Pigmentiphaga aceris: one gene and its partner. Each later gene encodes a partner of the first gene's protein in a complex. Links are inferred from orthologs where the notes say so. Each region holds a gene or a part of one and is shown in the gene's direction. Other genes may lie near its edges.

Evidence for each region.
Region 2: the proteins of dapF (region 1) and FXN63_RS03915 are in contact, whole or in part, in a solved structure (PDB 5YGU), measured with the Escherichia coli proteins. The link is inferred for Pigmentiphaga aceris from one-to-one orthologs.

What each region holds. Positions count from the first base shown.
Region 1 is NZ_CP043046.1:601,591-617,418, forward strand. What follows is about bases 11,306-14,304. They hold dapF (diaminopimelate epimerase), read left to right. Parts: upstream 11,306-12,356; coding sequence 12,357-13,253; downstream 13,254-14,304. Other genes in these bases: FXN63_RS02520 (ATP-binding domain-containing protein), read right to left, coding at 11,306-12,238; FXN63_RS02530 (DUF484 family protein), read left to right, coding at 13,352-14,014; xerC (tyrosine recombinase XerC), read left to right, coding at 14,033-14,304. Outside these bases: FXN63_RS02485 (hybrid sensor histidine kinase/response regulator), read left to right, coding at 1-2,539; FXN63_RS02490 (UDP-glucose dehydrogenase family protein), read right to left, coding at 2,578-3,915; lysophospholipid transporter LplT, read right to left, coding at 3,912-5,162; FXN63_RS02500 (GGDEF domain-containing protein), read left to right, coding at 5,488-7,122; FXN63_RS02505 (DUF1289 domain-containing protein), read right to left, coding at 7,181-7,399; metK (methionine adenosyltransferase), read right to left, coding at 7,476-8,642; FXN63_RS02515 (lysophospholipid acyltransferase family protein), read left to right, coding at 9,039-9,881; more of FXN63_RS02520, read right to left, coding at 10,592-11,305; more of xerC, read left to right, coding at 14,305-15,124; FXN63_RS02540 (Fur family transcriptional regulator), read left to right, coding at 15,351-15,828. UniProt on the Escherichia coli protein: Involved in the succinylase branch of the L-lysine biosynthesis and in the biosynthesis of the pentapeptide incorporated in the peptidoglycan moiety. Catalyzes the stereoinversion of LL-2,6-diaminopimelate (L,L-DAP) to meso-diaminopimelate (meso-DAP).
Region 2 is NZ_CP043046.1:943,694-959,286, forward strand. What follows is about bases 7,240-10,003. They hold FXN63_RS03915 (RNA pyrophosphohydrolase), read left to right. Parts: upstream 7,240-8,215; coding sequence 8,216-8,791; downstream 8,792-10,003. Other genes in these bases: FXN63_RS03910 (proline--tRNA ligase), read right to left, coding at 7,240-8,151; FXN63_RS03920 (CNP1-like family protein), read left to right, coding at 8,788-9,390; FXN63_RS03925 (aspartate/glutamate racemase family protein), read right to left, coding at 9,557-10,003. Outside these bases: FXN63_RS03880 (ribonucleoside-diphosphate reductase subunit alpha), read right to left, coding at 1-1,578; 1,6-anhydro-N-acetylmuramyl-L-alanine amidase AmpD, read right to left, coding at 2,023-2,613; FXN63_RS03890 (PP0621 family protein), read right to left, coding at 2,677-2,943; FXN63_RS03895 (cytochrome C assembly family protein), read right to left, coding at 2,945-3,793; ffh (signal recognition particle protein), read left to right, coding at 3,847-5,265; FXN63_RS03905 (hypothetical protein), read left to right, coding at 5,651-6,199; more of FXN63_RS03910, read right to left, coding at 6,412-7,239; more of FXN63_RS03925, read right to left, coding at 10,004-10,219; FXN63_RS03930 (LysR family transcriptional regulator), read left to right, coding at 10,249-11,352; FXN63_RS03935 (amino acid ABC transporter permease), read right to left, coding at 11,388-12,077; FXN63_RS03940 (amino acid ABC transporter permease), read right to left, coding at 12,093-12,779; FXN63_RS03945 (amino acid ABC transporter ATP-binding protein), read right to left, coding at 12,784-13,533; FXN63_RS03950 (transporter substrate-binding domain-containing protein), read right to left, coding at 13,667-14,524; FXN63_RS03955 (N-carbamoyl-D-amino-acid hydrolase), read right to left, coding at 14,629-15,564; hydA (dihydropyrimidinase), read right to left, coding at 15,567-15,593. UniProt on the Escherichia coli protein: Master regulator of 5'-end-dependent mRNA decay.

The sequences.
Region 1 (15,828 bases):
CGCGGAAAATTTCTCTGCCGGGTTCTCGGCCTCGGCCTGGTGGTTTCGCATCACCTTCGACAACCAGGACGACGTTCGCATACGACGCCTGTTTCGGGTGGACCCGCCACGGCTTGAGCGTGTGACGGTGTTTGTGCCCGATGCGGCGGCCAACGATATCGACCTGCGCCGCGCAAAAGATGCGACGGCTCCCGGCTGGTGGATATTGCGCGCCGGCATGGCGGTGCCGATTCAGGAACGCGCCACTGCCGAGCGGCTGCTCAACTATCCGCTGTCATTGCCCCCGGGGCAGACCACCATCTACGTGCGGGTCGAAAGCCGCGGCATGATCACCTTGCAAGCGTCCTTGCTGGCGGTGGACCATGCCCGTGAACAAGCGCGTGCCCAAGACCTTGGCATGATGGCCATTTTCGGCGGCCTGGCCATCTTGGCGATTGCTGCGCTGCTGATTTCCGTGATGGCAGGCGAACGCATCATTGCCTATTACGGGCTGATGATCCTGTTCTATCTGCTGTATGAGATGGGCGTGCAGGGTTACGGGTCCATGCTGCTCTGGTACCGCATACCCGAGTCCAGCTTGCTGCTGTTCAATGTGATGACGCTGTTCGAACTGGTGTTCGCCGTGGAGCTGCTCAAGCTTGCCACGCAGGCGCAGAACATTTCGCGGATGGTGGCTCGACTGCTGGATACCTGCAAGTTCATTGCAATCGGCATGATTCTCGCCGCGTTCGTGATGCCGGTTCCAACCCTGGTGTCCATGGGTTTGAACCTGGCGATGTTGTTCATCATGATCTTCGTCGGATCCCTGCTGTATCTGGCATGGCGCAAGTCCGGCGCAGCGCGCATTCTGTTGTGGTCCCTGCTGCCCGTGCTGACGATCAGTTCGGTGCGTGTGGGCGATTTCCTGAGCCTGTATTCGCTGGGCGGCTATGGCGACCTGCTGTTGCCGCTGGGGTATCTGGCGTCGATGCTGTTCCTGGCGACGCTGGTCGCCAACCGCTTGCGACTGGCCCAGGCGGCACGGCTGAGCGAACAGGCCGACAGCCTGATGCAGGCCACCTATGCCCAGGAAGCACTGGAACGCGCCATCAGCGCCCGCACCCGCGAACTGCGCGTGGCCAAGGAACGCGCGGAAAGTGCCGACATGGCCAAAGGCCATTTCCTGGCGCGCATGGGTCACGAGCTGCGCACGCCGCTGCACGCCATTCTGGGTTATGTGCAATTGCTGCGCCGCCAGCGTCGGGCCGATGTCGCCTTGCAGACGCCGCTGGCCATCATGGAAGGCAGCGGCCGTCACCTGCTTGAGCTGATCAACGATGTGCTGGATTACTCGCGCGGTGAGCTGGCCAGCCTGGTGCTGCGGCCAACGCCTACCTACTTGTTCAGCCTGTTGCAGTCGGTGACCGATCAGCTCAGCAAGAACGACCCGTCACAGTGGGACCGCATTCGGCTGGATGTCTCGGATGATCTGCCCAGCGTGATCTGGGTCGATGGCCAGCGGTTGCGCCAGGTGCTGTTGAACCTGCTTGGCAATGCGCTGCGCCATGCTGCCGACGGCGCCGTCGATCTTCGGGTGCGGCGTGAAGATGTGGACGGCACCATGCGCCTGTATTTCGAGGTATGCGACGAAGGCCAGGGCATTGCGCCAGAGGATCAGGAGCGGATCTTCGAGCCGTTCTCCCACGACAAGGCAAGTCCCACCGCCACCGCCGGTATCGGGCTTGGCCTGACCATCAGCCGCCAGTTGGTCCGCCTGATGCGCGGAGAACTTTCCCTGAGCAGTGTGCTGGGGGAAGGCAGCCGCTTCTATTTCTCGATTCCTCTGGAAATCGCCAGCGAGGCCGACGTGCCGCGTGACCGCGCCACTGTTCCCTTCGGGCGTTACCTGGGACCGATGCAGCACATTCTGGTGGTTGACGACGTACTGGATAACCAGCGTTTCCTGGCCGACCTGCTGGGCGAGGCGGGCTTCGAAGTGACGCTGGCCGCCAACTGCGACGAAGCGCGTTCTGCCTTGCGTCTGGGCGGCATCGACGTGGCCTTGTTCGACCAGTTCCTGCCCGATGGCAGCGGGTGGACCTTGCTGCGTGATGCACGCCAGCTTGCGCCCGGCATGCCCGCACTGCTGGTGTCGGCCGCGCCACCCTTGCCGCCTAAGGATTGGGCGGATGACGAGAAGGGATTTGCAGCCTGCCTGCTCAAACCCATTGACGTCGACATCTTGCTGGCGGCCTTGTCGGAAGCCCTGAACTTGTCGTGGCCGTCTGACGATGTGTCGTCGACTGCGTCCGGTCAGGAAGGTGAAGTGCAGGACGCTGCTGCTGCCCGTGCGTCTTTGTGCGCAGCGGTGGCAGACGGTGACATCTTTGCAATCGAGGCGTGGGTGGCAACGCACCTGGAAGACAGCGACGCGTCCTTGTCAGGACTTGCCCGCGCCCTGTCGCGTGCGGTCGAGGCCATGGACTTCACCGCCATGAACGCCATCGTCAACGCCAGCACTGCCGCGCTGAATACGCCGCCCCAGGCTTGCAGCGAATAGCAGCACCTGGGGTTTGAGGACTGACGCGTCAACGGCGTTTAATGGACGCGTTCCCCTGCCGCACGGCCGATGCCGTAATAGCGCAGGCCGCATTCTTCCACGTAGTCCGGTTCGTACAGATTGCGGCCGTCGAAGATGGCAGGTTGCTGCAAGGTCTTGGCCAGCCAGCGGAAGTCGGGTGACTTGAACTCGCGCCATTCGGTGACGACCACCAGCACGTCTGCGCCTTCACACGCCAGATTGGCGCGCGACACGATCTCCAGCGCCGGATCGGGGATTTCACGTCGTGCGTTACCGCTTGCCACCGGGTCGTAGGCACGTACCCGTGCGCCTGCAGCCAGCAGATCGCGGATCAAGGCCAGGCTTGGGGCTTCACGCACGTCATCGGTATTGGGTTTGAAGGCCAGGCCCCAGATGGCCACTGTGCTGCCGGCCAGGCGTGTGCCCAGATGCCGTGACACCTTGTCGAACAGCACCCGCTTCTGTCGTTCGTTGACCGTCTGCACGCTGTTGAGCATGTCAGCCGGCACGCCGTGTTCGGTCGCCATGTGGGCAAGCGCCTGCACGTCCTTGGGGAAACACGAGCCGCCGTAGCCCGCCCCTGCGTACAGGAAATTCGGGCCGATGCGCGGGTCGGCACCCGTGCCGTGTCGCACGGCTTCGATATCGGCACCCAGCTTTTCCGCCAGTTGCGACAGCTCGTTCATCAGCGAAATGCGGGTGGCCAGCATCGCGTTGGATGCGTATTTGGTGAATTCGGACGAACGGACGTCCATGTCGATCAGGCGGTCGCGGTTGCGGTTGTAGGGCGCATACAAGGCGCGCAACAGGCGCAGCGCCTGGCTGTCGTCGGTGCCGATGACAATGCGGTCCGGACGCTGGAAATCGTCGACCGCATTGCCTTCCTTCAGGAATTCGGGGTTCGACGCCACCGATACCTGCCAGCTTGCGCCACGGGCGCGCAGCGCGGCACGCAAGGTGTCGAGCACCTTGTCGCAGGTGCCCACCGGCACGGTCGATTTCACGACGACGACCGTGTCGCGCTCGATGGCGTCACCGATTTCTCGGCTGGCAGCCAACACGTGCTGCAAGTCTGCCGAGCCATCTTCGCGCGGCGGGGTGCCGACGGCGATGAAGACCAGATCGGCATCCCGCACGGCAGTGGCCAGATCGTCAGTGAAGCTCAGGCGTTCGGCCTGCAGATTGCGTGTGACCACGTCTGCCAGACCGGGTTCGTGGATGGGAATCTGACCGGCGTGCAGCATGGCCAGTTTGGCCTGGTCGCGATCGACGCAGGTGACGCGGTTGCCCACATCGGCCAGACACGCGCCGGTGACCAGGCCAACATAACCGGTACCAATGACAGCGAGATTCATCGTGCGGCCTCGCTCAGTGCAGCAGCGTCGGCGCGGGCCGTCAGGCTGCGGTGGTGTTGCATGATGCCCAGCAAGGCCAGGGTGACGGTGGCGCACAGGCCGGTGATCACCCACTCAAGCGGCAACGAGGTGCCGCGTACGCCGGCATACAAGGCAAGCATCAACATGATCGAGGCGTTCTCGCAAAAGTTTTGCACGGCAATCGACTGGCCGGCATTCATCAGTTTGTAGCCGCGATGTTGCAGCATCGCGTTCATCGGCACGACAAAGAACCCGGCCACCGCACCGGTGGTGGCCATCAGCAGGCAGACCAGCGGAATCGACTTCAGCGGCAGCAGCATCATCACCAGCGGGCCGAACAGCAGGCCGGCGGGCAGAATGCTCAGCGCACGTTCCAGCGTGAGCATGCGGGCGGCGAAGAACGCACCGCCAGCCGCACCCAGCGCCACCATCGCAGGCAGCATGGATGCCCGGTCCAGCGTCAGGTCCAGCCCGACTCGGCCCCAGTCGATGATGACGAACTGCAGCACGGCACCAAAGCCCCACAGCAGCCCGGTCACCATCAAGGCCACACGGGCCTGCGGATCACGCAGCAGCAGCATGAACGAGCGGCCAAAACCGCTGGCCAGTTGTCTGGGTGTTTGCGCGGCTGCATGCGGCTGTACGCCTGATTCCGGCACGAATACGTTGGTCAGGGCCGCCATGCCGTAGACCGCCAATACCGCCAAGGTGGACAGGTGCAGCGGTGCCGTACTGGCAAACACGCCGCCCAGTTGGGCCAGCAGCCCCTGGAATTCGGCGCTGATCAGCACGCCGCCCAGTCCGGTGCCCAGAATCACGGCGGCAATCGATAAACCTTCGAACCAGGCATTGGCTGCCACCAGGCGCAAGGGCGGCAGCAATTCCAGCAGCAAACCGTATTTGGCGGGCGAGTAGGTGGCCGCACCCACGCCGATCAGGGCGTAGGCGGCGACCGGATGCAGTCCGGTCAGCAGCAGGGCACAGCCCAGCGCCTTGACGCCGTTGGTGATCATCATCACGCGGGACTTGGGCAGTCGGTCGGCGATGTGGCCGGTGGCGAACGCCAAGACGACGAACGACGCGATGAAAAAGAACTTCAGGGATGGCGTCATCCAGGCCGGGGCGGCCATTGCGTCGAGACTGGCGATGGCAATCACCAGCAAGGCGTTGTCGGCGAGTGCCGAGAAAAACTGCGCGCCCAGCAGCATCGTGACACCGCGGGGCATGGTCAGTCCGTTGGACATGGGAGCATCACGCGAAAAGAGGGGCGAGCGGCGGCCCACGCTTGCGACAAGCAAGGGCATCGAGGTCAGCCGAGCAGCATACCCGGCCCATATCGGCCATATTCGCGGCCATATTCGACGCGACGTAGCGAACGTATCGGCATGTAAATGCCAACTTCGCGTCCGTGGCGCGCAGACAATACCTGCAAGCCTTGCTGCAGCGCGCTTGCGCGGGTATCTGGCAGCGCTGCTAATATGAGGCTACCTGTCGGTTTCACAGGCAGGCGTAACAGTTTTCTTTCTCTTTGCAGCATTTGGCAGACGTCATTTGTCCACACATCCCGAATCTGTTGCCGCGCCTGCATCCGCGCCAGCCGATGCACCCTCGTTATGGGGGCGCTTGAAGCACTTCCTATGGTGGGGGCTGCTGCTGGTCATGGTGGTGCTGATGGGCCTTGCGCTGCTGGCCTTGCGCCACCAAAGCGACGAGCTGACCGGCCCGCAGCGCTACAACGACGTCTGGTACATGCACCGGACGGCCACCGAGCTGGAACGCCTGAACCTGGCGATCACGGCGGTGCGCAATGGCGTCGATGTCGAGCGCGACACCTTGTCACTGCCGCTCGAACGCATGTTGAGTGCCGTGGAAGTGGTCGACCGGGCCCCGCAGCACGCCACGGTGGTCATCGGTGAAATGCCGCAGCTGGTGTTGCAGCTGGGTGCGCTGGCCTCGGAAGTGCGGGGGTGGCTGGCCCAGGCCGGCACCGCCGATCCGATTGCGCGCATTGCCATTGCTGAAGACGTGCAGGCACGCATTCCTGCATGGCGTGAAGTCCTGCAGAACGGTGCGATCGATGTGCAGTTCAATCTTTCTCAGCGTATTGACGGTGATCGGCGTGGCCTGTTCAGTGCACTGACGGTGGTGACCTGGGCCTTGGGCGCGTTGATGCTGTGCACAGCCGCGCTGCTGGCGCATCTGTTGTGGTCCAGGCGGCGCGCACAGCAAGTGTCGCGGGTGTTGAGCGAACTCAACCGCACGCTGGAACAACGCATCGACGAACGCACGCTGGAACTGGGCGAACGACGCGCCTTGCTCGACTTCATTCTGGAAGCCAGCCCCAGCGACGTGGCCTTGTCCGACGCGGCAACCGGGCGTCTGCACTTTGCCAATCACCGGCTGCTGGAACGCCTGGGTTTGCCGGCGGATGTGGAATTCCTGCCCGTAGAGCACCTGTTGGCTGACCCGCTGCAAGGGTCTGAATTGGTGGCGGAACTCGACCGGCATGGCCGAATCGAGGGGCACGAAGCCCGCATGGCAGGCATTCCGCCGTACTTTGGTCTGGTGTCGGCCCGCAAGCTGGCCGTGGGTGGGGTGCCGGCCTACCTGATGTGGAGCTTCGACATTTCCGAGCGCATTGCGCTGGAATCGCGGCTGCGCGAATTGGCCAGCACCGATGTGCTCAGCGGCCTGTTGAACCGCAGGGCGTTCCTGCAGCAATGCGCCAGCGCCTCGGCCCAGTGTCTGCGCCACAGTCGGCCCTACGCGATGCTGATGATCGACATCGATTACTTCAAACGCATCAACGACACCTACGGGCACCACGTAGGCGATGAAGTCATCCGGGCAGTTGGCGAACTCATGCACGAGCACGCGCGTGAATCCGACATTTCCGGTCGCATGGGCGGTGAGGAATTTGCGGTGATGTTGCCGGAAACGTCCTTGGAGGACGCCATGCGGGTGGCACGCCGCCTGCATTCTGCCGTCAACGAATTGCGTCTGGAACTGAGTGAAGCCAAGGAGCTGCGCTTCACCTCGTCGATTGGCGTGGCGGATGCCAGCCTGGACGAGCGCAGTGTGGAAACGCTGTTGCAACGCGCCGACAGCGCGCTTTATCAAGCCAAGCGCAACGGACGCAACCGTATCGAGGCGGTGCCGATACAGACGCAGGACGCCGCCAGTTGAAGGTTCAGACCACTGACGGTTCAACCCACTGAAGGTTCAATAAGGTGGGCTTGTCGCCTTAGCGGCTGCGCCGTGGATAACCCTCGGCGCGTATGCGTTGCCAGACGATGCGCTTCTCGTCGTCCGTCATGAATACCCAGTTGGCCACTTCCATGGCCGTGCGCCCGCAACCGCGACAGACATCGTCAAACAGCGTGGAACACACCGCCACACAGGGCGAATCGGTGACCTGCAGTGAATCTGCAGGCTGATGGCGAGAGGGCGGTGCGTCGTTCATGGCGGGTCTGTGCACCCTGTTGCGCCTGGGCGGCGCAAGAACGGACCGGGCGAGGCTGCCCCCGGTCCTGTTGCTTTTAGAGGCCAGCAGCCTTGCGCAGTTCCGCAGCGCGGTCGGTCGCTTCCCAGGTGAACTCGGGCTCCGAGCGGCCGAAGTGACCATAGGCAGCGGTCTTGGCGTAGATCGGACGCAGCAGGTCCAGCATCTTCACGATGCCGCGCGGACGCAGGTCGAACATTTCACGGACCAGCTTGGCAATCTGCTCGTCGGGGATCAGGCCGCTGCCTTCGGTGTAGACCGTGATGTTGATCGGCTGGGCCACGCCGATGGCGTAGCTGACTTGCACCTGCGCCTGGCGGGCGAGGCCGGCTGCGACGATGTTCTTGGCCACGTAACGCGCGGCGTAGGCAGCCGAACGGTCGACCTTGGACGGGTCCTTGCCCGAGAACGCGCCGCCACCGTGCGGGCATGCGCCGCCGTAGGTGTCGACGATGATCTTGCGACCGGTCAGGCCGCAATCGCCTTGCGGGCCGCCGATGACAAAGCGGCCGGTGGGGTTGACCAGGTACTTGGTCTGCGCGGTCAGCAATTCAGCCGGAATGGCCTTCTTGATGATTTCTTCGATGACCGCTTCGCGGATGGTCTCTTGCGAGACTTCCGGTGCGTGCTGGGTAGACAGCACCACGGTGTCGATCTCGGTCGGCTTGCCGTCGACATAACGGAAAGTGACCTGCGACTTGGCGTCCGGGCGCAGCCACGGCAGACGGCCGTCCTTGCGCAGTTCGCTCTGGCGCTGCACCAGACGGTGCGAATACCAGATCGGGGCGGGCATCAGGTCGGGGGTTTCGTCGCAGGCGTAGCCGAACATCAGGCCCTGGTCGCCAGCGCCTTGGTTCAGGTTGTCGTCCTGGGCGCGATCCACGCCCTGGGCGATGTCGGGCGATTGCTTGTCGTAGGCGACCAGCACCGCGCAACCCTTGTAGTCGATACCGTATTCGGTATTGTCGTAGCCGATGCGCTTGATGGTGTCGCGGGCGACCTGGATGTAATCGACATTGGCGCGCGAGGTGATTTCACCTGCCAGCACGACCAGACCGGTATTGCACAGCGTTTCTGCCGCTACCCGCGAGGTGGGGTCCTGGGCCAGCAAGGCGTCCAGAATGGCGTCGGAGATTTGATCGGCAACCTTGTCGGGGTGCCCTTCGGAAACGGATTCCGAAGTGAAGAGGAAGTCATTGGCCACGCAAATAGTCCTTTTTTTCAGGCTACCGGCGGCACGCGCGCCGGCATGGATGCGGCGCCTCGTGGGTCTTTGGAAACTGCGGGACCCAGCGCGACGCTTTAGCGGAATTTAGAATGCGAACTGGCATTGCCGTCGCGTATCGCCCCGCAAGTTGTCGTGTTAACCCGGCGATTTGATTCATTTTAGGGGAAAATCGGCCAGGGCTGTTTGATGTCCTGCCAGAGCCTGTGGGTAATCGATATTCGACCCCATGTTGTCATGGGTCAGTCTGTCGATTAGTCCGTGGTTTGTGCCCTGTTTGTTCTGTTGTGCCGTTTTCTGTTGTGCTTTGTTCGTCCTTTTGCTGCTCCTGTTGTTCCCCGCTGTTCCCCGCTTTTCCCACCACCTTGGTACTCAATGCTTCAGCTTTTCCGTCTGCTTGCCTATCTTCCGCTGTCCTGGCTGCAAGCCATTGGCCGCCTGCTGGGGCGTTTTACCCGCGCCCGGTCGCAGCCCTATCGCGAGCGGCTGCACGAGAACGCGTTGCAGGCGGGTTATGACGACCCTGCGCTTGAGCGCGAGGCGGCGGCGCAGGCGGGTGCCAGTGTGTTGGAACTGCCACATGTGTGGTTTCGCGGCGACCGTGCGGTGGGTGCGGTGCTGTGTGATGACTGGGCGGTGGTGGAGGCGGCGCGTGCCGAGGCGCGGGGCATTCTGTTTTTGACTCCGCACTGGGGGTGTTTTGAAGTTACGGCGCGTTATTACGCGCGTGAGGCGCCGATCACGGTGTTGTATCGACCGCCGCGCAAGCGTTGGTTGGCACCGTTGATCGAGGGGGCGCGCAGTGGTGCGAATCTGAATACTGCGCCGGCAACCTTGAAGGGGGTGCGTGAGCTGGTGCGGGCGTTGCGTCGGGGCGAGGCGGTGGGGATGTTGCCGGATCAGGTGCCGGGGGAAGGTGAGGGTGTTTGGGCACCGTTCTTTGGTCGCAGTGCGTTCACGATGACGTTGCCGGGGAAGCTGGCGGCGCAGACGGGGGCGGCGGTGATTCTGGCGGGGGCGGAGCGGCTGTCGGGGGGCAGGGGCTGGCGTTTGCATTTGTCGCGTGTGGAGGGGCCGGTGCCGGAGGATGCGGTGGCGCAGGCTACCTGGGTGAATGCGGCGATGGAGCGTATGGTGCGGCGTAATCCTGGTCAGTATCTGTGGGGCTATAACCGGTATAAGACGCCGCGTGGGGAGCATGCTGCTGCGCCTGAGTAGGGGTTTGTGTTTTTTTAGTCCCGGTGTGTCGTTCTTGAGTCAGTCGCGGGTGGTGGGGCCGGCTTGTCTGCCCCGCTGGACTTTCGCGTCGGGACTCCCGCCCTCCACCTCGTCCAGAAGGGCAGCCAATCCGGCCCCACCACCCACGCCTTCAAAGACGTTTGGTTAAAAGCGCATGCCGCCTTTGGGCGGTTTTTGTTTTTCTGGCTGCTTGGTGCTGGAATCGGTTCTCGGCATTTGTTGGCCGCCATTCTTGATTGCTACGCGGCTGGCCTTGGGGATTGGCTGGCCAGGTCGCCACGAAGCGATCTCGCCGGCTCACGATTCGGTGGGTTCTTCAGCAGCCTTTTACGGCAATGCCACGCAAGAAAATTCGCGCTTCTGCTTGGTGGTGGGGTGACACGGACGCGGGTGGCCGCGCACCAGGTAATGCGACGAATGATTGGGCGGCTGGTGGTCGTTGGCTGCTGTTTGTTTGTTGAAAGGCTGTCATCAGCTTGGTGATCGGCGGACGTGTACGGCCCAGACCATGGGGACGGGAAAAAGTCATCCACAGGCGAGTATCGAATCGAGCTGTGTATAACTTGAAAGTGTGGGGTCGTGTATCGACTTCGCTCGGATCGATACACGGCCCCGCGACTGGTTCAAGGACGACCGCCGATATGCGTCACTGCATTGACTAAAGCGCTCCACGCCACCAAGCAGAACCCTTACGCCTGCGGTTCCAACGCTGGTGTCTTCCACAGTTCATGCGCGCGGCGCGACATCACTAGTACCAGCTTCAGCATGGCGCGGGTCGCCCCGACGAACAGCTTGCGCCGCGTTTTCTCGTCGAGCGTTGAGAAGTCGATTTCGGTGAATACGATTGCTGGTGCCGACTGCCCTTTGAATCGGTACACGGATTCGATCAGCACTTCGCCTTCGGAATATTCTGCCTGCCCGAACAGGTCATAGCTGCCGGTGAAGCCACGCAGCGGATGCGGGCCCAGGTGATCGAGATTCAGCAGGGCGGAATGTTCGCGTCCGCGGAAGCTTACGATCGCGATGTCTTCGCGTTTGAAGCCCGAGGCCAGGCAATGCGATACGGCTTTCTTGGTGTGTTCGACAAGCGAGTCCTGGTCCCCGTACACCAGTACATCGATGTCGGCGCTGGCCACTGGACCGCGTGCGTCGATGCGTTGGTCTTCTGGCACCAGCTCTTGCAGCATGCGCACGATGTTGCGCGGGCTGCGGTAGTTGGTGTGCGCGTGCATCGTGACCCAGCCCGGTAGCGGCACTCGGGGCATTTCGTACAGGTTCTGCATGGGGTCTTCCAGCCACGTGATCCGTGCATCGGGCGTTGCATGGCGCATCACCTGATCCCGCCACGCTGCCGAGAAATCCTGTCCTTCATCGACCACGACCGTGTCAAAACGCAGTGCGTCCGGTACCGGCATGCGACCAGCTGCGTCAATGACTGCTGCAAACGCATCGCGGCGGCCGAAGTCGGGCGTGACGCCTGACGCGCGCAGCACTTGTTCGCACAGGCTGTGGAAGGTGCACACCAGGCCGCCTTCCGGGGCAATGGCACCTACGTGGTCGGCCAAGGGGCGGTTGAAACAGACGTATAGCGGGCGTTGGCCACGCAGCAGCGCGGCGCGGTATTCGGCCAGGGCCAGTTGGGTCTTGCCCGATCCGGCAGTGCCGATCACGTGCAGACGGAACGGCTCGAATTCCAGTTGTCGTGCCCAGTGCGCCAAGCCGCCTGCAATGCGGGTGACGGCGCGTTTGGTCTGGCCGATCAACGCACCGGTGTCGGGTTGCAGCTGGATGATGTCGCGCAGGAAACGATGCACCTGCATCGGCTCATCGGCCGGGCTGGCTGCTTTGGTGGTGGCTTCGACAATCGGCACCAGCTGGTCGCGTCGGGTCGAGTCGATCACGCGCTCGGGGGCCACGCCTGCCGCTTCGGGCTGCCGGACGGTGTAGTCGGGGCAGTACAGCAGGTATTCGACGCGAACTTCTTGCTGGTCCAGTCGTTTCATCAATCTGGCTTGCAGGCGCTGCACCGACTGGCCGATGTGCACCGCCACGTTGCGCGGACGGCCGCTGGTTTTCTTGTGCAGGCCGTCGCCGGTTTCGTCGAGAAAGCCGCTGACCTGTTCGATCAGCAAGACCTGGCCTTGCGGGCCGACCACTGCGAAATCGATGTCGCCGTAGATCGAATATCCCTGCTCGACATTGGTGAAGTGCACGGCGTGATAGACCGTGTAGTGGTCAGGCAGGCCCCGTTCAAGCAGGGCAAGCGTGTCGATCTCTCGGCGGGCGGCACCGGTCGCACCGGTTTCGCGCCAGCCGTCTGGAATGATGCGGGCCATGAAAGGAAGCGAACAAAGCGCTTGAGGCTGACGATGCAGGAATCATCGCATGTCTGCGCCTTGGCCCGCGCCGGGGGCCTGTCAGGCGGCCTGGGTGCAACGATGCGATAATTCACGGATGCATTGGAAATTCACCAAAATGCACGGCGCAGGCAACGACTTTGTCGTCCTGGACGGCGTGCGAGAGACCATCGCCCTGACCCCTGAGCGCGCGCGCAAGCTCGCGCATCGCCAATTTGGCGTGGGCGCAGACCAGATCCTGCTGGTGGAACCGGCCACCCGCGCCGATGCCGATTTCCGCTATCGGATCTTCAATTCCGACGGCAGTGAAGTCGAACACTGCGGCAACGGTGCGCGCTGCTTCGTGCGCTTCGTGCGCGAACAGGGCCTGACCGATCGCAACCCGGTGCGCGCCGAAATCGCGACTGGCGTGATCACGCTCGATCTGCGTGACGACGGCAGTGTGTCGGTGGAAATGGGCAGCACCCGTTTCGACCCGGCATCGGTGCCTTTCGATGCCAGCGGGCTGACCCCGCGCATCGAAGGCGAGGCTGAACTGTGGCCGCTGGACGTGTCCGGTACCGCCACCCCTGACGATGCCAATGCCGACCCGGCGCATACCGCCTGGGTCACCGTGGTGGCGATTTCCAATCCGCACGCCGTGCAGGTGGTGGACGATGTGGACACCGCCCCGGTTGCCATCGTGGGCCCGCGTGTGGAACACCACCCGCGTTTCCCGCGTCGGGTGAATGCCGGTTTCATGCAGATCGTTGACCGACAGCAGATTCGTCTGCGGGTCTATGAGCGCGGTGCCGGTGAAACGCTGGCCTGCGGTACGGGCGCATGCGCAGCCGTCGCGGCGGGTATTCGTCGCGGTCTGCTCGACAGCCCGGTGCAGGTGCATACGCGCGGCGGCATTCTGACCATCGATTGGGACGGCGCGCAATTGCGCATGGCCGGCCCGACCCAGACCGTCTTCGAAAGCACGGTGGATGTGGACGCGTTGATCGGCTAAGCATCGCTTGCTGCCGCGCTTCGTGCGCGGCACGGCTGTGTTTGTCCGTCTTCGCGCTGTCCTCGGCTCATCGCAACATTTTTCTCTGTACAGGCATCATGAACGCCCACGACGTCGCGCAATACCTGCAAGAAAATCCCGAATTCTTCGAGCGGCACGCCGATCTTTTCGCTTCGTTGCGGGTGCCCAGCCCCCACGGTGGCAGCGCGGTGTCGCTGGCGGAACGCCAGGTCGGTGGCTTGCGTGACCGGCTGCGCGCAAGCGATGCCCGGCTCATGGAGCTGGTGCGCAATGCGCGCGAGAACGAGATCATCTCGGAAAACATGTTCTTCTGGTTGCGCGGTCTGCTGATCGAACGCGATCCGCTGCGCCTGCCCGATATGCTGACCAAGACACTGGCCAGCAGCTTCACCGTGCCTGATGTCGCCTTGCGTCTGTGGGGCGTGGACAATGCACCCGCCGAGGCGGTCGAAAGCGGATGGGCGCAACCGGTGCCGGACGATGTGCGCAGCTTCGTCAACAGCTTGATGGCCCCGTATTGCGGCCTGAACTCAGGCTTTGCGGTGGCGGGCTGGTTGTCCGAGCACGTGCGCTCGATGGCCCTGATTCCGCTGCGGGTGGGGGTTGCGCCGCAGGCGTTTGGCCTGCTGGTGCTGGGTTCACCCGACCCGGAACGTTTCGCGCCGTCGCTGGGCACGGGTTTCCTGGCGCGTATTGGCGAGCTGTCCAGCGCCAGCCTGTCGCGCCTGCTGCCGCGCTGATCGGCAGCGGGGTCCGTCATGCGATCGTCCCCGCGCACGTCGAACCAGAACCTGGACCCAGACGCGCCCGACGTAGACCTGCCGCCTGCGGTGCTGACCTGGCTGGCCGAGCTGGAAAGCGTGCGCCGTTATTCGCGCCACACGCTGGACGCTTATCGACGCGATCTGTGTCACCTGGTGTCTTGTGCCGGCAAGGTGCCTCTGGAAAGCGTGGCTGCCGCTCAAGTGCGCCGGTTTCTGGGCCAGTTGCACAGCCAGGGGCTGAGCCCGCGCAGCCTGGCCCGCATCCTTGCTGCCTGGCGGGGCTTCTACAAATGGTGGGGGCCGCAGCTTGGTCTGTCGGCCAATCCGGCAGACGGTATTCGCGCGCCGCGCGCGCCACGCAGTCTGCCCAAGGCCTTGGGGGTGGAACAGACCCAGGCCATGCTCGATCATGGCGCAGCCAAAAGCCAGGGCGGCAGTCCGACCGAGCGCTGCGACGCGGCCATGTTCGAATTGCTGTATTCAAGCGGCTTGCGCTTGTCCGAGCTGACCGGGCTGGACCTGCGCTACAGCCGCACTGCTGAGTACGAATCCACCGGCTGGCTGGATATCGATGAAGCCGAGGTCACGGTGCTGGGCAAGGGCGGCAAGCGCCGCACCGTGCCGGTCGGTGCCAAGGCCATTGAAGCCCTGCGGGATTGGCTGGCAGTGCGCGCAGATGTCGCGGCTCCCAATGGCGCCCCGGAAGATGCGTCTGCATTGTTCCTGGGCGAGCGCGGCAAGCGGATTGCCGCTCGTCGTGTCCAGACCCGTCTGGCTCGCTTTGGCGAAGAAGCGGGGGTTGCAACCCGGGTCCATCCCCACGTCTTGCGTCACAGTTTTGCCAGCCACGTGCTGCAATCTGCCGGTGACCTGCGTGCCGTCCAAGAGATGTTGGGACACGCCAGCATTTCCACCACCCAGATCTACACCCGCCTGGATTTCCAGCATCTGGCGGCGGCCTACGACCGTGCCCATCCGCGCGCAGCTCCCCCGCCAATCGATGTCGATACGGTTCCGGCACCAGCCGCGACTGCCGTCGATGCGCCACATGCTGGCGCAAAAACCAGGCGGCCACGCGGACGATGAACGGCATATGACCGTTTAACCTGCTTACATCGTGTGTCGTTTTTCCCTAAAAACACTTGATAAGCACCGATCTATCCCTAAATAGATGTGTGCGTACCCCTGACGGTGTTACAAGAGCGGGCTGCCGCGTTTTGGTACACCGCATTGGGGTGTTTCAGGGTTTGCCGGAAGCCGGGCGCTGTGCTGTAATCCGGCGCCATTTGCGTACTCGCGCAAGGAGAAAGGCTTGGAAGAACAGGCTCGTACAGCTATCAGTGCCACTGGCGCGCGGATCACCGCGACGCGGGTACGCGTGCTGTCGTCCCTGCTCGCGGCCGGCAGTGCGCTGTCACACCAGGAACTGTTTGAACACATTGGTAGCCAAGGTTCGGTTGACCGGGTCACGCTGTACCGGGTGCTCGAATGGCTGGTCGAAACCGGCCTTGCGCACCGTATCGCGGGCGAAGACCGGATCTGGCGCTTCAGTGTGGCCCAGCCTGGCGAACCTGATGCACAAGGCCATTCGCACCACTCGAATGAGCCGCACGGCCATTTTCAGTGCGACGCGTGTCGTCGCATGTTTTGCATCGATGCCCCGGTTGGCATCGAACAGAATCTATCCCGTCTGCCCGAAGGTTTTGTCGGGCGAGACGTCGAATTGCTGATTCGTGGCACCTGTCCTGCCTGCGCGCGCCAAGTGCGCAAGCCGGCCCGGGTTGCGCGAC
Region 2 (15,593 bases), 340 kb from region 1 along the record:
GACTTTGTCGTGCAGGTCAGGCGTGTCGGATGGCGAGAACAAGGTCCAGTCACCGGCTTCCATCACGCGCTTCATGAACAGATCGGGAATCCAGTTCGCGGTGTTCATGTCGTGCGTGCGGCGACGCTCGTCACCGGTGTTTTTGCGCAGTTCCAGAAACTCTTCCAGATCCAGATGCCAGGTTTCCAGATAGGTACAGACCGCCCCTTTGCGTTTGCCTCCCTGATTGACCGCGACTGCGGTGTCGTTCACCACTTTCAGGAAAGGCACCACGCCCTGGCTTTCGCCATTGGTGCCTTTGATGTGGCTGCGCAGCGCACGCACCTGCGTCCAGTCGTTGCCCAGGCCACCCGCGTATTTGGCCAGCAGCGCGTTTTCCTTGATCGCGTCGTAGATGCCTTCCAGGTCGTCGGGCACGGTGGTCAGGTAGCAGGACGATAGTTGCGAATGCAGGGTGCCCGCATTGAACAGGGTGGGCGTCGAGCTCATGAAATCGAAGCGCGACAAGATGTCGTAGAACTCGATGGCGCGCGTTTCGCGGTCATCTTCACGCAGCGCCAGGCCCATGGCCACGCGCATGAAAAACGCCTGCGGCAATTCGATGCGCCGGTTCTCAATGTGCAGGAAATAGCGGTCGTACAAGGTCTGCAAGCCAAGGTAGCTGAACTGCAGATCGCGTGTGTGGTCCAGTGCAGCAGCCAGCCGCGCGACATCGAAATTGCGCAGCTCGGGGGACAGGCGACCAGCCGCAATGCCCAGATCGATATAACCCGCGAAGTAGTCTGCATAACGCGTTGCCATCTCGCCCTGGTTCACTTCGATGCCCAACACTTCCTTACGGATGGTGTGCAGCAACAGACGCGAGGTCACCAGGCTATAGGCCGGGTCACGTTCCAGCGCGGCGCGCGCCGACAGAATGGCCGACTTGAACACTTCGTCGACGGGGATGCCGTCGTACAGATTCTTCACGGTCTCTTTCAGGATCAGATCGACGTCTACCTGGTTGGTGGGGGCGGTCGCAAACCCGTTGGCAGGTTCAGCATTCAAGCTTTCATTCAAGCCCGCGGCCGCAGCCTCGATCACATCGCGCAAGTGATCCATGTCCAGCGGCACGCGCACACCCTGGTCGGTGACATGCAGTGCGTGCCGATTCAGCTCGGCGTTCTGTTGCCGTTTCTGCGCACGTTCCTGATTGCGCTTCTCTCTATAGAGCACGTATGCACGCGCCACGTCGTGCTCGCCTGATCGCATCAAGGCCAGTTCGACCTGATCCTGGATGTTTTCAATATGGAAGGTGCCGCCACTGGGCTGCCGACGAATCAGGGCCGACACCACCTGTGAGGTCAGCTGTTCGACCAGCTCACGGACCCGCGCCGATGCCGCACCCTGGCCGCCATTGACCGCCAGGAAGGCCTTGGTCATGGCGATCGATACCTTGGCCGGCTCAAATCCCACTACGCTGCCATTGCGGCGCAAGGTCTTGTAGTCGGTGTATGCCGACGCATCGATGGAAAGCCGGGCGGGCTGCGGGACAGGGGGTGGAGTCGTGTGCGTGCCGGTCGGTGTCGAAAGCTGCATGAAACCTCCAGATGGCGGTGGCTTGCGCGGTGCGACCGGGGCCGGCGTTTGCGGGCGGGTAGCAACGTCAAACACAAGATGTAGTGGATAAACCACTGGTTTGACACTGATTCTAGGTAGGTGAACTGTCTACTTCAATAGCGGCAAGCCCGCCGGCAAGCCCATATTGCAATGCATGAAAAAGCAGTCTGTGCAGGTATTGCCAGGCAAGGGCGGGCGCAAAGCCAAGTAGCTGCGCCACTTCACGCATCTGCATCACGCATCGCGCCGCTCTTGAACGCAAATGGCGTCGCAAGCCGCGCTATCCGGGCTTCTCATCTCGAAAACACGGCCACGCGTTGCGCAGTCGCACGCCATGCTGCGGATACATTCCGCATTACATCGGCGCGCTGTGTGTTGGTAAGCGTGCTGTCTTTGACGCGATGTCTTTCAGCGTGGTGTTTTTCAGTCGGGCAGGGCGTCGCGTGGCCATGCGCATTCATGGGCCATGCGTGTCCAATCGAAATGCGGTCCGGGATCGGTCTTGCGACCCGGTGCAATATGTTCGTGTCCGCGCACTGCGACGATGGGGTGTCGTGCACGCAGGGCAGCATCAAGCTGTGCCAGCCGCGTGTATTGCACGTCGGTGAAGGGCTCGGTGTCGGTGCCTTCCAGCTCGATGCCCACGGAGAAATCATTGCAGCGTTCGCGACCCGCGTGCTGCGACACACCTGCATGCCACGCACGCTGGGTACTGGCGACGAACTGCACGATCTGACCGTCGCGGCGCACGAAGAAATGCGCCGACACACGCAGTCCTTCCAGGCGCGCAAACCACGGGTGCGCGTTAAGGTCGAGCCGGTTCAGGAACAGGTCTGCAATATAAGGACCGCCGAATTCACCGGGGGGCAGGCTGATGTTGTGGATCACCAGCAAGGACACTGCCTCGCCTTCCGGGCGCGTGTCCACGTTGGGTGACGGCAGGCGCGTCACGCCGGGAGCAGGGGTCAGCCAGCCGTCGGCATCGAGCGACAGCGGCGGGGTGCATTGAGACATGGCGGACGGATCGAGGGCAAACGAATCGAGGGCAAACGGATCGGAAAAAGCGGGTAGGGCGCGTCAGTCGAGCTGGCGTGCACCCAGCTGCGCATGTTCTTCCGAACACCACGTGTTGCCTTTCAGCAGCAGGGCTTCGGCGCGCGGCAGGTGAATGCCGCAGTGCGCGCAGCGTGCCATGTGCGGCACGGCGTCGGACTTGCGCCCGGAGGCCGGCGGAGCCGTGGGTGGAACTGGCTTGGACTTGGGCTTGCCGGCATGGCGGGCAAGCATGCGCAGCGCAAACAGCACGCCGATGATGACGATGATCCAGAACAGCAACTTGCCCATTTCAACCCCGGTGCAAAACGACTTCAAGCATGAACCGGCTACCGACATAGGCAAGCAGCAGCAATGCAAATCCGGCCAGGGTCCAGCGCAATGCCAGACGACCTCGCCAACCACGAACCTGGCGACCAATCAGCAGCAAGCCGAACGTCAGCCACGACAACAAGGTGAATACCGTCTTGTGATCCATGCGCAGCGCTTTGCCGAACACTTCTTCGGAAAAGCCGATGCCAGTCAGCACAGTCAGCGTAAGCAGCACAAAGCCGATCCAGATCAGGCGGAACAGCAGGCGTTCCAGCACCAGCAGCGGCGGCATGGCATCGAACATGCGCCCCAGAGTCTGTCGGATACCGTGATCATCCTTGCTGACCGGCATGGCAAGATCGTGCAGCCGGCGGTCGGCAGCAGCCATCAGCAGCCCGTGCAGCGCGGCGATGGTCATCATGCTGTAGGCGGCCAGCGCAATGCTCAGGTGCAGGCGCAGCCAACCACTTTCCGGGTTGGCGATGATGCGGCTTTGCGGGAATACGATGGGCAGCAGCGCCACGATTGCAGCCAGTGGTAACAGCAGCAGCCGCAGACCGTCGACGCGAATCAGCAGGCTTTCCACCCAATAGACGATCATGCCCAGGAACATGGCGGCCGACAGCATCAGCGCAAAACCCAGGCGCAGGCTGCCATCGCTGAACATCCCGTCCAGCAGCGCAAGGGCCTGCAACAGCAACACGGCTGCCAGACCGATCTGTTCGTGACGCCCGGCGGGCGCCTCGGGGGCCAGCCGCAGCGCGCGCCAAGCCATGACGGCCAGCGCGACGTATCCGGCGGCAGCCAGTGCGTGCAATACAATTCCCATAACGAATAAGTGTAAGCCCAGAGCCCACCGGAAATCCTTAGTGAAACTCATCTATGTTTGACAATCTCACCAGTCGCATGTCGCGCGTCGTCAAGACGCTGCGAGGCGAAGCCCGCCTGACCGAAGCCAACACCCAGGAAATGCTGCGCGAAGTTCGCCTGGCGTTGCTGGAAGCCGACGTATCGCTGCCTGTGGTGCGCGAGTTCATCGGCCGCGTCAAGGACAAGGCGCTGGGCGAAGACGTGGTCGGCAGTCTCACCCCGGGCCAGGCTTTGGTCGGTGTGGTGAGCAAGGAACTCACCGCGCTGATGGGCGGCGATCTTGGCCCCAGCGCAGGTGAACTGTCGCTGGCGCAACAGCCGCCCGCCGTGATCCTGATGGCCGGCCTGCAAGGTTCCGGCAAGACCACCACCACCGGCAAGCTGGCACGTTGGCTGGCCGAGGGCGGCCACATGCAGAACGGCCGCCCCACCGGCAAGAAGAAAGTGCTGGTGGTCAGCGCCGACGTGTACCGTCCCGCCGCTATCGAACAGTTGAAGACGGTTGCCGGCCAGGCAGGTGTGGACTTCCTGCCGTCCAGCACCGACCAGAAGCCCGAAGACATCGCGCGCGGTGCGCTCGACCATGCGCGTCGTTATCACCACGATGTACTGATCGTCGACACGGCCGGTCGCCTGGGTATCGACGAAAAGTTGATGCTGGAAATTCAGGCGCTGCACAAAATCCTGAACCCGATTGAGACGCTGTTCGTCGTCGACTCGATGCTGGGCCAGGATGCCGTCAACGTCGCCAAGGCGTTCAACGACGCCCTGCCGCTGACCGGTGTGGTGCTGACCAAGCTCGATGGTGACTCACGCGGCGGCGCGGCTTTGTCCGTGCGCCACGTGACCGGCAAGCCGCTGAAGTTCATCGGTGTGTCGGAAAAGCTGGCCGGCCTGGAACCCTTCCACCCCGAGCGCATGGCGCAGCGGGTGCTGGGCATGGGCGACATCCTGTCGCTGGTCGAAGAGGCGCACAAAGCCATCGACATCAACGAGGCGCAGAAACTTGCCGCCAAGCTGAAGTCCGGCGATCGTTTCGATCTGAATGACTTCCAGGCCCAGCTTGCCCAGATGAAGAACCTGGGCGACATGGGCTCGATTCTGGAAAAACTGCCCGCGCAATTTGCGCAGGCTGCCGGTCAGGTCGACCCGAAGAAGGCCGAAGGCCAACTGCGTCGCATGGAAGGCATTCTGAATTCGATGACGCCTGCCGAACGCAGCAAGCCTGAATTGCTGAAGGCCTCGCGCAAGAAGCGCATTGCGCTGGGCTCGGGTGTGCCGGTGCAGGAAGTCAATCGCCTGCTGGCGCAGTTCGACCAGATGCAAGGCATGATGAAGCAGATGAAGAAGGGCGGCATGGCCAAGATGATGCGGGCCATGGGCGGCATGAAGGCCTTGAAGGGGATGAAGGGTTTCCCCGGCATGAAGTAAGCCCCGACGCTGCGGCCCGATGAAGGTCGCGGCGTTGGTAGAGGCGAGTTGATGCTGCTGGGTCGATGTAGCCGATTCGACATGGCTGCTCGCCCCACTGAATCAATGCGACTGAATCAACACAACTGAAATCTACGCACTGACTCGACGCAACTGAATCAACGCAACTGAATCAACGCAACTGAGTTGGCGCGATCGAGTCGAAGCAGCTGGATCAGCGCAACTGGACCGACCGATCATGGATCGTCGTCAATTCTTGCATGTCATATCGTGTTCGGTCGGTGCGGCGACGTTGCCGTTGACCGCAAGGGTCGTACTGGCCGAATCGCCTGCCGAGCTTTCCTGCTGTGGGCCGATATCAGAACAGGGCGAACGACTACGCACGATGCTCGACAACTGCGGGGTAGACCAGCGCTGGTTGCCCGGCTTCAAAGTGCGCTGGAAAACCGGTGAAGCGACTGCCGCCTGGCCTGCCGGGTCAGGGGCGCATACGCATTGTTCGGCATTTGTCGCAAGCATGGCCATGCAGTTGGGCATTTACCTGCTGCGGCCGCCCGAACACGGACAGACCCTGCTGGCGAACGCCCAGGTGGCATGGCTGCTGAGCCAGTCCGAGGCCCCAAGCAACTGGCGCAATCTGGGCACGGATGTCACCCAGGTGCAGGCCCAGGCCAATCAAGGGTTGCTGGTGTTGGCGGCGGTTGAAAACCCGAATCCCGCCAAGCCCGGTCACATTGCGATTGTTCGACCTGGCTCCATGGCGGCCAGTGAGCTGGCGAAAACTGGGCCGATGCTGACGCAGGCGGGGAATCGGAACGCGCTGTCCATTCCCCTTTCCCAAGGCTTCCGTGGGCACCGTGGGGCATGGGTGCCTGGTGGGGGCGGAAGCGTGCGGTTCTTTGCGCATGAGATTGACTGGGCGCAACTGGGCTGAGCGGGGGGCAGCTGGGAAGCTGACAGTTGGACGCGTCATGTTGAACGCTGCATAGACAAGGTCATATAGAGACGCCCACCTGTACGACCCAGTCGGATTCGCAGCGCACAAAAAAATGGCACCGATCGCTCGGTGCCATTTTCATTGCGCAAGATTTTTGTACTTATGCACCGACCACGGCGATCAACTTATCCACCGTGGCCCTGCACTGATTACATGCTTTCCAGCTTCGCCAGCGCCTTGTCCAGCGCTTCTGCCGCCGGCACCTTCTCGGCACCGTCGTCACGACGGCCTTGCACTTCGATCAGGCCATCCTTCAGACCACGGTCACCGATCGTCACGCGTACCGGCACGCCGATCAGTTCCCACTCGGCGAACATCACGCCCGGGCGCTCGTCGCGGTCGTCCAGGATCACGTCCACGCCCTTGGCCTTCAGTTCTTCGTAGAGCTTGGTGGCGGCGTCGCGCACCAGTTCGCTCTTGCCCCAGCCCACGCCGCAGATGACGACTTCGAAGGGGGCCAGCGCGCGCGGCCAGATGATGCCGCGGCCGTCGTGGTTCTGTTCGATGGCAGCACCCATCACGCGGGTCACGCCAATGCCGTAGCAACCCATTTGCAGGGGGGCGGGCTTGCCGGTCTGGTCCAGGAAGGTGGCTTTCATGGACGTGGAATACCCCGCGCCCAGGAAGAACACGTGGCCGACTTCGATGCCGCGCTGAATCGCCAGCGTGCCCTTGCCGTCCGGCGACGGATCGCCCACGACGACATTGCGCAAATCCGCAATCACCGTGGGCTCGGGCAGGTCACGGCCCCAGTTCACGCCGGTATGGTGGAAGTCGGCTTCGTTGGCACCGGCGACGAAGTCGCTCATGTTGGCCACGGTACGGTCGACCACCAGCTTCACCGGCTTGGCGGTGCCGATGGGGCCCAGGTAGCCGGGCAGGGTGCCGAAGTGTTCGACGATTTCAGCTTCCGTGGCGAAGCGGAAGCCTTTGTTCAGGCCTTCCACCTTGCCGGCCTTGATCTCGTTCAGTTCGTGGTCGCCACGGATCAGCAGCAGCCAGATCTGTGCGGGCTGGCCTTCTTTTTCCGGCTCGGTGGCCAGCACCAGCGACTTCACGGTGCGGGTCAGGTCGATCTTCAGCAGGGCGGCCACGTCTTCGCAGCGGGCAGCGCCCGGCGTGGGTGTCTTGGCCAGCGGTTCAGAAGCGGCACCGCGCGTCTCGATCAGCGACACAGCTTCGGCCAGCTCGATGTTGGCCGCGTAGTCCGACTGGGGGTTGTAGACCAGCAGGTCTTCGCCGGTGTCGGCGATCACCTGGAATTCGTGGCTGAGCGAACCGCCAATCGCACCCGTGTCGGCTTTCACCGCGCGGAAGGCCAGGCCCATGCGCGTGAAGATGCGGGTGTAGGCGGCGTACATGCCTTCGTAGCTCTTCTTTGCGCCTTCCTCGTCACGGTCGAAGGAATACGCATCCTTCATCGTGAATTCGCGGCCGCGCATGATGCCAAAGCGCGGACGGCGCTCGTCGCGGAACTTGGTCTGGATCTGGTAGAAATTCTTGGGCAGCTGGCGCCAGCTGTGAATTTCGTTGCGGGCGATGTCGGTGACGACTTCTTCCGAGGTCGGCTGCACCACGAAATCGCGGTTGTGGCGATCCTTGATGCGCATGAGTTCGGGACCGAACTTGTCCCAGCGACCGGTTTCCTGCCACAGCTCGGCGGGCTGGATCACCGGCATGCTGACTTCCATGCCGCCAGCAGCGTCCATTTCTTCGCGGATGATCTTCTCGACCTTGCGCACGACGCGCAGGCCCAGGGGCAGGTAACTGTAGATGCCACCAGCGTGTTTGCGGATCATGCCGGCACGCGTCATGAGTTTGTGGCTGGCGATTTCAGCGTCCGTAGGCGCTTCCTTCTGGGTACCGATGTGGAACTGCGTTGCGCGCATGGGGCTCACATATGAATAGGGACATATAATCGAAGCAATTGTATGAGAATCGCAGGGGTAGCCCATGTTGGACAGGGAAGGCTACCGCCCCAATGTCGGCATCATCCTCGTGAACCAGCGCAACGAAGTGTTCTGGGGCAAGCGGATCAATGAACACTCCTGGCAGTTTCCGCAGGGGGGCATCAAGCACGGCGAAAGCCCTGCCCAGGCCATGTTTCGCGAACTGCACGAGGAAGTGGGCTTGAAGCCCGAGCATGTCCGAATCCTGGGGCGAACACGCGACTGGTTGCGTTACAACGTACCGGATCGCTTCGTCAGGCGCGAGTGGCGAGGTCATTACAAAGGGCAGAAACAGATCTGGTTCCTGCTCCGCATGATCGGTCGTGACTGCGACGTATGTCTGCGCGCGACCACTCAGCCCGAGTTCGACGCCTGGCGTTGGAATGAATACTGGGTTCCGCTCGATTCCGTCATCGATTTCAAACGCGAGGTCTATACCCTGGCGCTGAATGAGTTGGCGAGCGTGCTGTTCCGTCGTCAGAACGAAACCCGCTTCCTGCGGCAGAGCGCTGGCAGTCGCCCGCCCCTGCCCGACACCCGGCAGCCCCTGGCGGCCGGTCCCCTCACGGAATCTGAATGAACAAGCATGTTGTGGCGTCGCGTGGCAGGGCTGCGCGTCTGGTGATCGCTGGAGCCGCGTTGGGGCTCCTGGCTGCTTGCAGCAATTTCGGCAATCAGGAAAAGGTCTTCGAAGAAGACCTGCCCGAATACCGGGCCGACCTGCCGGACGCGGATTGGACCGTCATCGCCACGCGTCTGCCTGCCGTGCCCGACCCGAAGAAGCTGGTCAAGGTCGACCCCGAAATGGTGCAGACGTCATTTACCTACGGCGTCGATCCTGATTCGCTTCGTATCGATCCGGGCCGCATTGTCCGTTACACCTTGGTCAGCCAAAGCGACATGGGTGCCACCAACATCAGCTACGAAGCCATGCGCTGCGGCATGCGTCAGGTCCGCAATATTGCGATTGCGCGGCCGGGCGAGGGCTGGCAGCGGGCGTACAACGACGCCTGGCGGCCGATTGAAGCCGTGAATCGGACTGCCGTGCAGAATGTGCTCTTCAAGGGTGTGCTGTGCGCCGGCGGCGGCCCTGCTTCGATGTCTTTGGACGTGTTGCGCAAACGCCTGACCTACTGGCGTCAGCACGCTTACGGCGTGGAAGCGCGCGACAATCAGTAAACCTGTCTGCCTGGCAGACGAGGGGCGTGCGCGCTTTTCGCGATGAATTGCTCGTATGCACCGTCGCTGGCTGATGGGGACGATGCCCTCGGCACGGTCCGGACCGCGCAGTGAGGATTGCGCAACCAGGGCTGTGCAGCCAAGGCTGCGCAATCAGCTCGCGCAGTCAGGCCTTGTCCGCCAGCAGCCGGCCGATTGCCATGCCCACCGTGGCCTGGCAGGGTTCAATCACGGGCAGGCCGCAAGCGTCTTCCAGCGGACGACGCATCTGCGCCATGCCGGCACATCCCATCACCAATACGTCTGCCCCATCTTCGTCACGCAGCTGTTTGCCGGTGGAAATCATCTTGGCCAAGGACAGCGCTGGGTCGGCCACTTCCGCCACGGTAAAGCCCACGGCGCGCTCGTTGGCCAGCCGCGCCGACAAGCCCATGGCACCGAAATAACGCAGATGGCGCGGAATGGAAGTGGCGGCGACTGCGATCACGCCGATGCGTTGCCCGCGCATGAAGGCCGCCAGCATGCCCGACTCGCCAATGCCCAGCACCGGTTTGCGCGTGCGTTCGCGTACGCTGTGCAGGCCGGGGTCGCTGAAGCATGCAATGACAAATCCCGCTGCGGAGTCTTCCAGGCGTTCCACCAGGGTGCCCAGCGGCGTGATGGTGCTGTCGGCATCACGCTGGGTCTGAATGCCCGGTGGGCCTTCCTTGAGCGTGAGGCATTCGATTGGCAGGCCAGGTAATGCTCGTAGCCCGTCGAGTGCGCGGTCGATGCCTTCGGTCACGCGTTCCAGCGAATTCGGGTTGATGACGTACAGCGTTTGGGTCATGGTGTAAGACGCACAGAAAAGGAATCGGAGTGAGCGCGCAGGACGACACCTTGAAGAAGCGCCGGTCGGCGGCCACCAACGTGGCAGATGGCGGTTCGGCAATGGCACGCCCGGAAACGACGGGCCTGGCGGGCATGAGCAGCGCAGCGGCGCGCGCGCCGGCCGCGCGCCCTGTGGCCGGAAAGTCGGTCGTGGCTGCCGTGAGCGGACGCGGCGGGCCGTTGAATCTGCGGCAGATCGAGGTATTTCGCGCCATCATGATCAGCGGCTCGCTGTCCGAGGCCGGACGCCTGCTGTTCGTGTCGCAACCTGCGATCAGCAGGGCGCTGGCCGCCTGCGAAAACCGCTTGGGCTTCCCGTTGTTCGACCGCGTGAAAGGGCGTCTGCACGCCACGCCCGAGGCCAAGCGGCTGTTCGAGGAAGTGGTGCAGGTCTATGACGGCATTCGCCGGGTCAACGACCTGGCGCAGAACCTGGCGGATGACCGCAGCGGCGTACTGCACGTGGTGTCCAGCCCCAGCTTTGGTGAATACCTGGTGCCGCGCGTGATCACGCGTTTTCGCATCAAGCACGCCAATGTGCAGATCAAGTATCGGCCGCTGACCATGGATGTGCTGGTGCCGCAGTTGCTGCTTGGGCACGCGGACGTGGGCATTTCCATGTTGCCGCCGCAGCACCCCAGCCTGGAAACGCGGGAGATCGGTGCGGGCAACATGATGTGCATCGTGCCGCGCTTCAGCCCGCTGGCAGAGTTGCGCTCGGTGCGTCCGCAAGACCTGCTTGGCCAGACGCTGATCGGCTACGGCGCGGACACGCCACTCGGCATGACGGTGTCCGGCTTTTTCGAGACGATTCCGCAGGCCCTGCCGCCCGCCATCGAGGTGCGATCGGCACTGACTGCCTGCGCCATGGTGCGGGAAGGGGCAGGCGTGGCGCTGATCGATTCCTACTGCGTCACGCCCGGCCTGCTGCGCGACGTGGTGGTGCGGCCGATTGCGCCCAGCATCGAACTGAAGATCCACGTCACCCATTCCCGGCTGGAGCCGCTGTCGGTGCTGGCCAACGCCTTCATGACCACCTTCCGTGCGGTGGTTCGCGAAACGCTGCCCTCGGTGCTGCCCAAGCGCGGCTGACACACAAGGGGCAGCGCCTCGGGCCGCAACAGGCATCAGAACGAGGCACCCATGCGCAGGCGCTGGCGCTTTTCCAGCCGCCCGAGCAGGATCACGAAGGGCCACAGCAGCGCCAGATAGACCCCAGCCGCGAACACAATGGGCGTGGGGTTGTACAGCATGGACTGCGCCGTGCGCGCGGCGTACAGCATCTCGGGCAAGGCCACCACGCTGGCAATCGTCGTGAGCTTCACGACCTCGATCATGTTGCTGACCAGGTCAGGGGCCACGTTGCGCACGGCCTGCGGAATGGCGATGTGCACCAGCGTTTGCCAGGCAGACAGCCCGGTTGACCGCGCGGCTTCGAACTGCCCGTGCGGCACGCTTTCCAGGCCGGCGCGGAAGATTTCTCCGAAGTAGCTGGAATTGTTCAGCATGAAACCCAGCGCCACGGCTTGCAGCGGCGTCAGCTCAATTCCCAGGTAGGGGAAACCGGTGTAGATGAACATCAGCAGCACCAGCGGCGGGAAGGCGCGGAAGAAGTCGATGTAGACGACCAGCAGCGCACGCAGCACACGGTTGTGGGCCACGAAGCCCAGCAGCGCCAACAGCAGGCCGCTTGCCAGGCCCAGCGGGATCACCAGCGCAGACAGCTTCAGCGTGGTCAGCAGCCCGGTCAGGATGTAGGGGCCGACTTCCTTGATGATGTCGAGGTTGAAGAAGGTTTGCAGGAAAGTGGGTTCCATCGTGTGTCCTTTCCCTTACACGCGCTTGCGCGCGTTGCCGTAACGTTTTTCAACCATGCGGCCGGCGACCACCACGGGAATGAAGATGATCAGGTAGCCAATCGCACCCAGGGTCAGCGGCGTCGGGTTGCCCGCAAAACTGGTGGCGGACGTGGCCTGATTCAGAATTTCGTTGAGTGCAGCCACCGATCCGTAGGCCGTGCCCTTGACGGTGGCGATCACCCGATTGGTCAGCGGCGCAATCATCATCTTGCAGGCTTGCGGCAGCACGACCCAGATCATGGTCTGGGTGTGGCTCATGCCGGTGGACCGCGAGGCTTCCACCTGGCCATAGGGCAGGGAGGCGATACCTGACCAGAAGATTTCTTCCGAAAACGCGGCCAGCACCAGGGCCAGCGCCAGCCAGGTGGCGGCAAATGCCGACAGCGATACGCCGATGGATGGCAGCGCGTAATAGAACAGAATGATCAGCACCAGCGGCGGCAGCGCGCGCATGATGTCGACGAAGCCGACGATGAAGAAATTCAGCGCGCGCAGGCGGAAGCTGCGCAGAAAGGCCAGCAGCAGTCCACCGGCCAGGCCAGCCACGATGACAGCCAGGCCAAGCAGAATGGTGACCCAGGCACCTTCCAGCACCTGGGGCAGATACTGCTTGGCAACCTCGGCGTTGAAGAAGGTGAATATCAGGCGGTCGAGATCCATGGGTTCAATGCGCCTCGCTGCCCAGGCGCGACAGGAAGGCTGTCGTGCGTGCATGCTTGGGGGCACCGAACAGCTCGTCTGGTGTGCCCGCTTCCACCACCACGCCGCCGTCCATGAACACCACAGAGTCCGATGCCGCACGCGCAAAGGCCATTTCGTGTGTCACCACCACCATCGTGATGCCGGTCTCGCGCAGTTCACGCATTACCTGCAACACGCCATCGACCATCTCCGGGTCCAGCGCGCTGGTGGGTTCGTCAAACAGAATGATGGCCGGTTCCAGCGCAATTGATCGGGCAATGCCCACGCGCTGCTGTTGTCCGCCCGACAGTTGGCCGGGATAGGCGTCGGCCTTGTGCGCCATGCCGACACGGGTCAGTGCGCGTTCGGCGATCTCGTTGGCTTGGGCACGGGGAATTTTCTTGACCTTGCGCAGCGCCAGCGTCACGTTGTCGCGCACACTTAAGTGCGGGTACAGATTGAAGGCCTGAAACACCATGCCGATGCGCTGGCGCAGCTTGTCCAGCTTGGCGTCGGCAGCATTGATGTCTTGGCCTTCGACCAGAATTTGGCCGCTGCTCGCGTGTTCCATGCGGTTGCAGCAGCGCAGCAAGGTGCTCTTGCCCGAGCCGGACGGGCCGATGATGGAAACCAGTTCACCTTTGCGCACGGAAAGGCTCACGCCCTTCAGAACGTGATTGTCGCCATAGGTCTTGTGCAGGTCGTTGATGTCTAGGATGAAGGGCTGAGGCATCGGCGAGCTTGTCCGGTAGATGATGGGCAGCGGCCAACGCTGAAGCCGGCCGCGCGTCTTGCGTGAAGCGTGTTTTCAGTGACAGATACCTGCTGCCCGCACTGGTTTGGCCGGTGCGGGCAGCAGCGATTCATCACTTGCAGGCGAGTGTGACCGGTGTGGCGTCGTAGCCGTTGAAGCCCGGTACGCCTTGGCCAGCCGGGATCACCACGGTTGCCGAATCGGCTTGCGGTGCGTAGCCGAACCACTTCTCGTGCAGTGCCTTCAGCGAGCCATCTTTCTTCATGCACTTGATGACCATGCCGACTTCATTGCGCGCGGCGATATCGTCGATGCGGAACGGAATCGCCCAGACCGAGCCGGTCTTGATTTCCAGCACGGTCTTGATCTGCGGGTTGGTCTTGGCGGCCCAGGCCGACGGCGTGATGCCAGCCAGGTTGGCCACCACCCGGCCGCTTGCCACGGCCTGCACCGCATCGGCGTTGGTGCCGTAGGCATTGACCTTGAAGCCGTATTTATCGGCATTGGCGCGTGCCCATTCTTCCGGGCCCGATCCCTTATTCACCGCAATGTCCTTGCCCTTCAGGTCTTCCAGGCTCTTGATGCGGTCTTCGATCTTGCGCACCACCAGCGTGAAGTTGTTCTCCAGATAACCCTCGGTGAACAGCACGGTCTTGGCGCGTTCCTGCGACACGGTGGTCGGGGCCAGCAGGAAGTCGTACTTGCCAGCGTTCAGGGCCGGGATCAGCGCGGAATACTGCGCGCCCTCGATTTCGATGGGGCGGCCCAGGCGCTTGGCAATTTCTTCGCCCAGTTCCACGTTGAAGCCTTGGTAGCCGCCCGACATCTTGGCAAAGGCGTGGGGCGGGAAGGTGGCATCGACGCCAGCGCGGATCGGCTTGCCTTGGGCGTAAGCGCCACCGGCGGCAGCCAGCAACAGGACGGACAGCAAGGCGCGGGTAGTGTGGGTAGTGCGGGTAGATCGGGTCATTGGGGTGTCTCCTCGAAGGAATGTTGGTGTGAGCGCAGGCGCGGCCTGCGCTCGGGTACTCGGTCGTCGTTGTTTTTATTGATCGCGCGGTACGTGTGTAGGGGTCAGGCGATCGGGTCGCCGGCACCGGTGCGTTCGACGATCAGGCCGTAGTGTTCCGGCCGACGGTGTTTGGCAAAGTTGAAGACGTGGTTGCGGAAGTTCTCGCACCAGGTCAGGTCGGCGCTGGCCACGATCACTTCGTCTTCTTCGCTGATGGCACGTGCGACGATTTCACCGGTGGGGGCCACGATGACCGAGCTGCCGATCATGTGATGGCCGTCTTCCGAGCCACACTTGGCGGCTGCCGCCACCCAGATCGCGTTCTGGTAGGCATTGGCCTGCAGTGAGATCAGGTGGGTGGACGTGCGCAGATGCATCGGCTCGTTCCAGTGGATGTTCCACGACGGCGTGTTGTAGCCAAGCACCACCACTTCGGCGCTTTGCAGCGCCATCACGCGGTAGGTTTCGGGCCAGCGACGGTCATTGCACAAGGCCATGCCGATCTTGGTGTTCAGCGTGTCGAACACGCGGAAGCCCAGGTCGCCCACTTCGAAGAACTTCTTTTCCAGATGCTGGAAAGGCGCTTCCGGCTTGTGGTCCGAATGGCCAGGCAGGTGGATCTTGCGGTACTTACCGATGATCGCGCCGGTTTGATCGACCATGATCGCGGTGTTGAAACGGCGGCCTTCCGGGGTCAGCTCGGCATAACCCAGGTAGAAGCCGACGCCCAGCTTCTTGGCTTCGTCGAACAGCGGCTGCGTGGCCGGGCCAGGCATCTGCTTCTCGAAATATTTCTCGTTGGCTTCTTCGTCGCTGATCCAATAACGCGGGAAGAAGGTCGTCAGCGCCAGTTCCGGGAACACCACGAATTCGGCACCACGGCCCTTGGCTTCGCGCATCATCTCGACCAGACGTGCCACCACGGTTTCGCGCGTGTCCGCCAGGTGAACCGGGCCCATCTGCGCCACGGCCAGGCCGAGCTTGCGGGGGGTACTCATGATCATTGCTCCGTCTTGTCCAGGGAAAA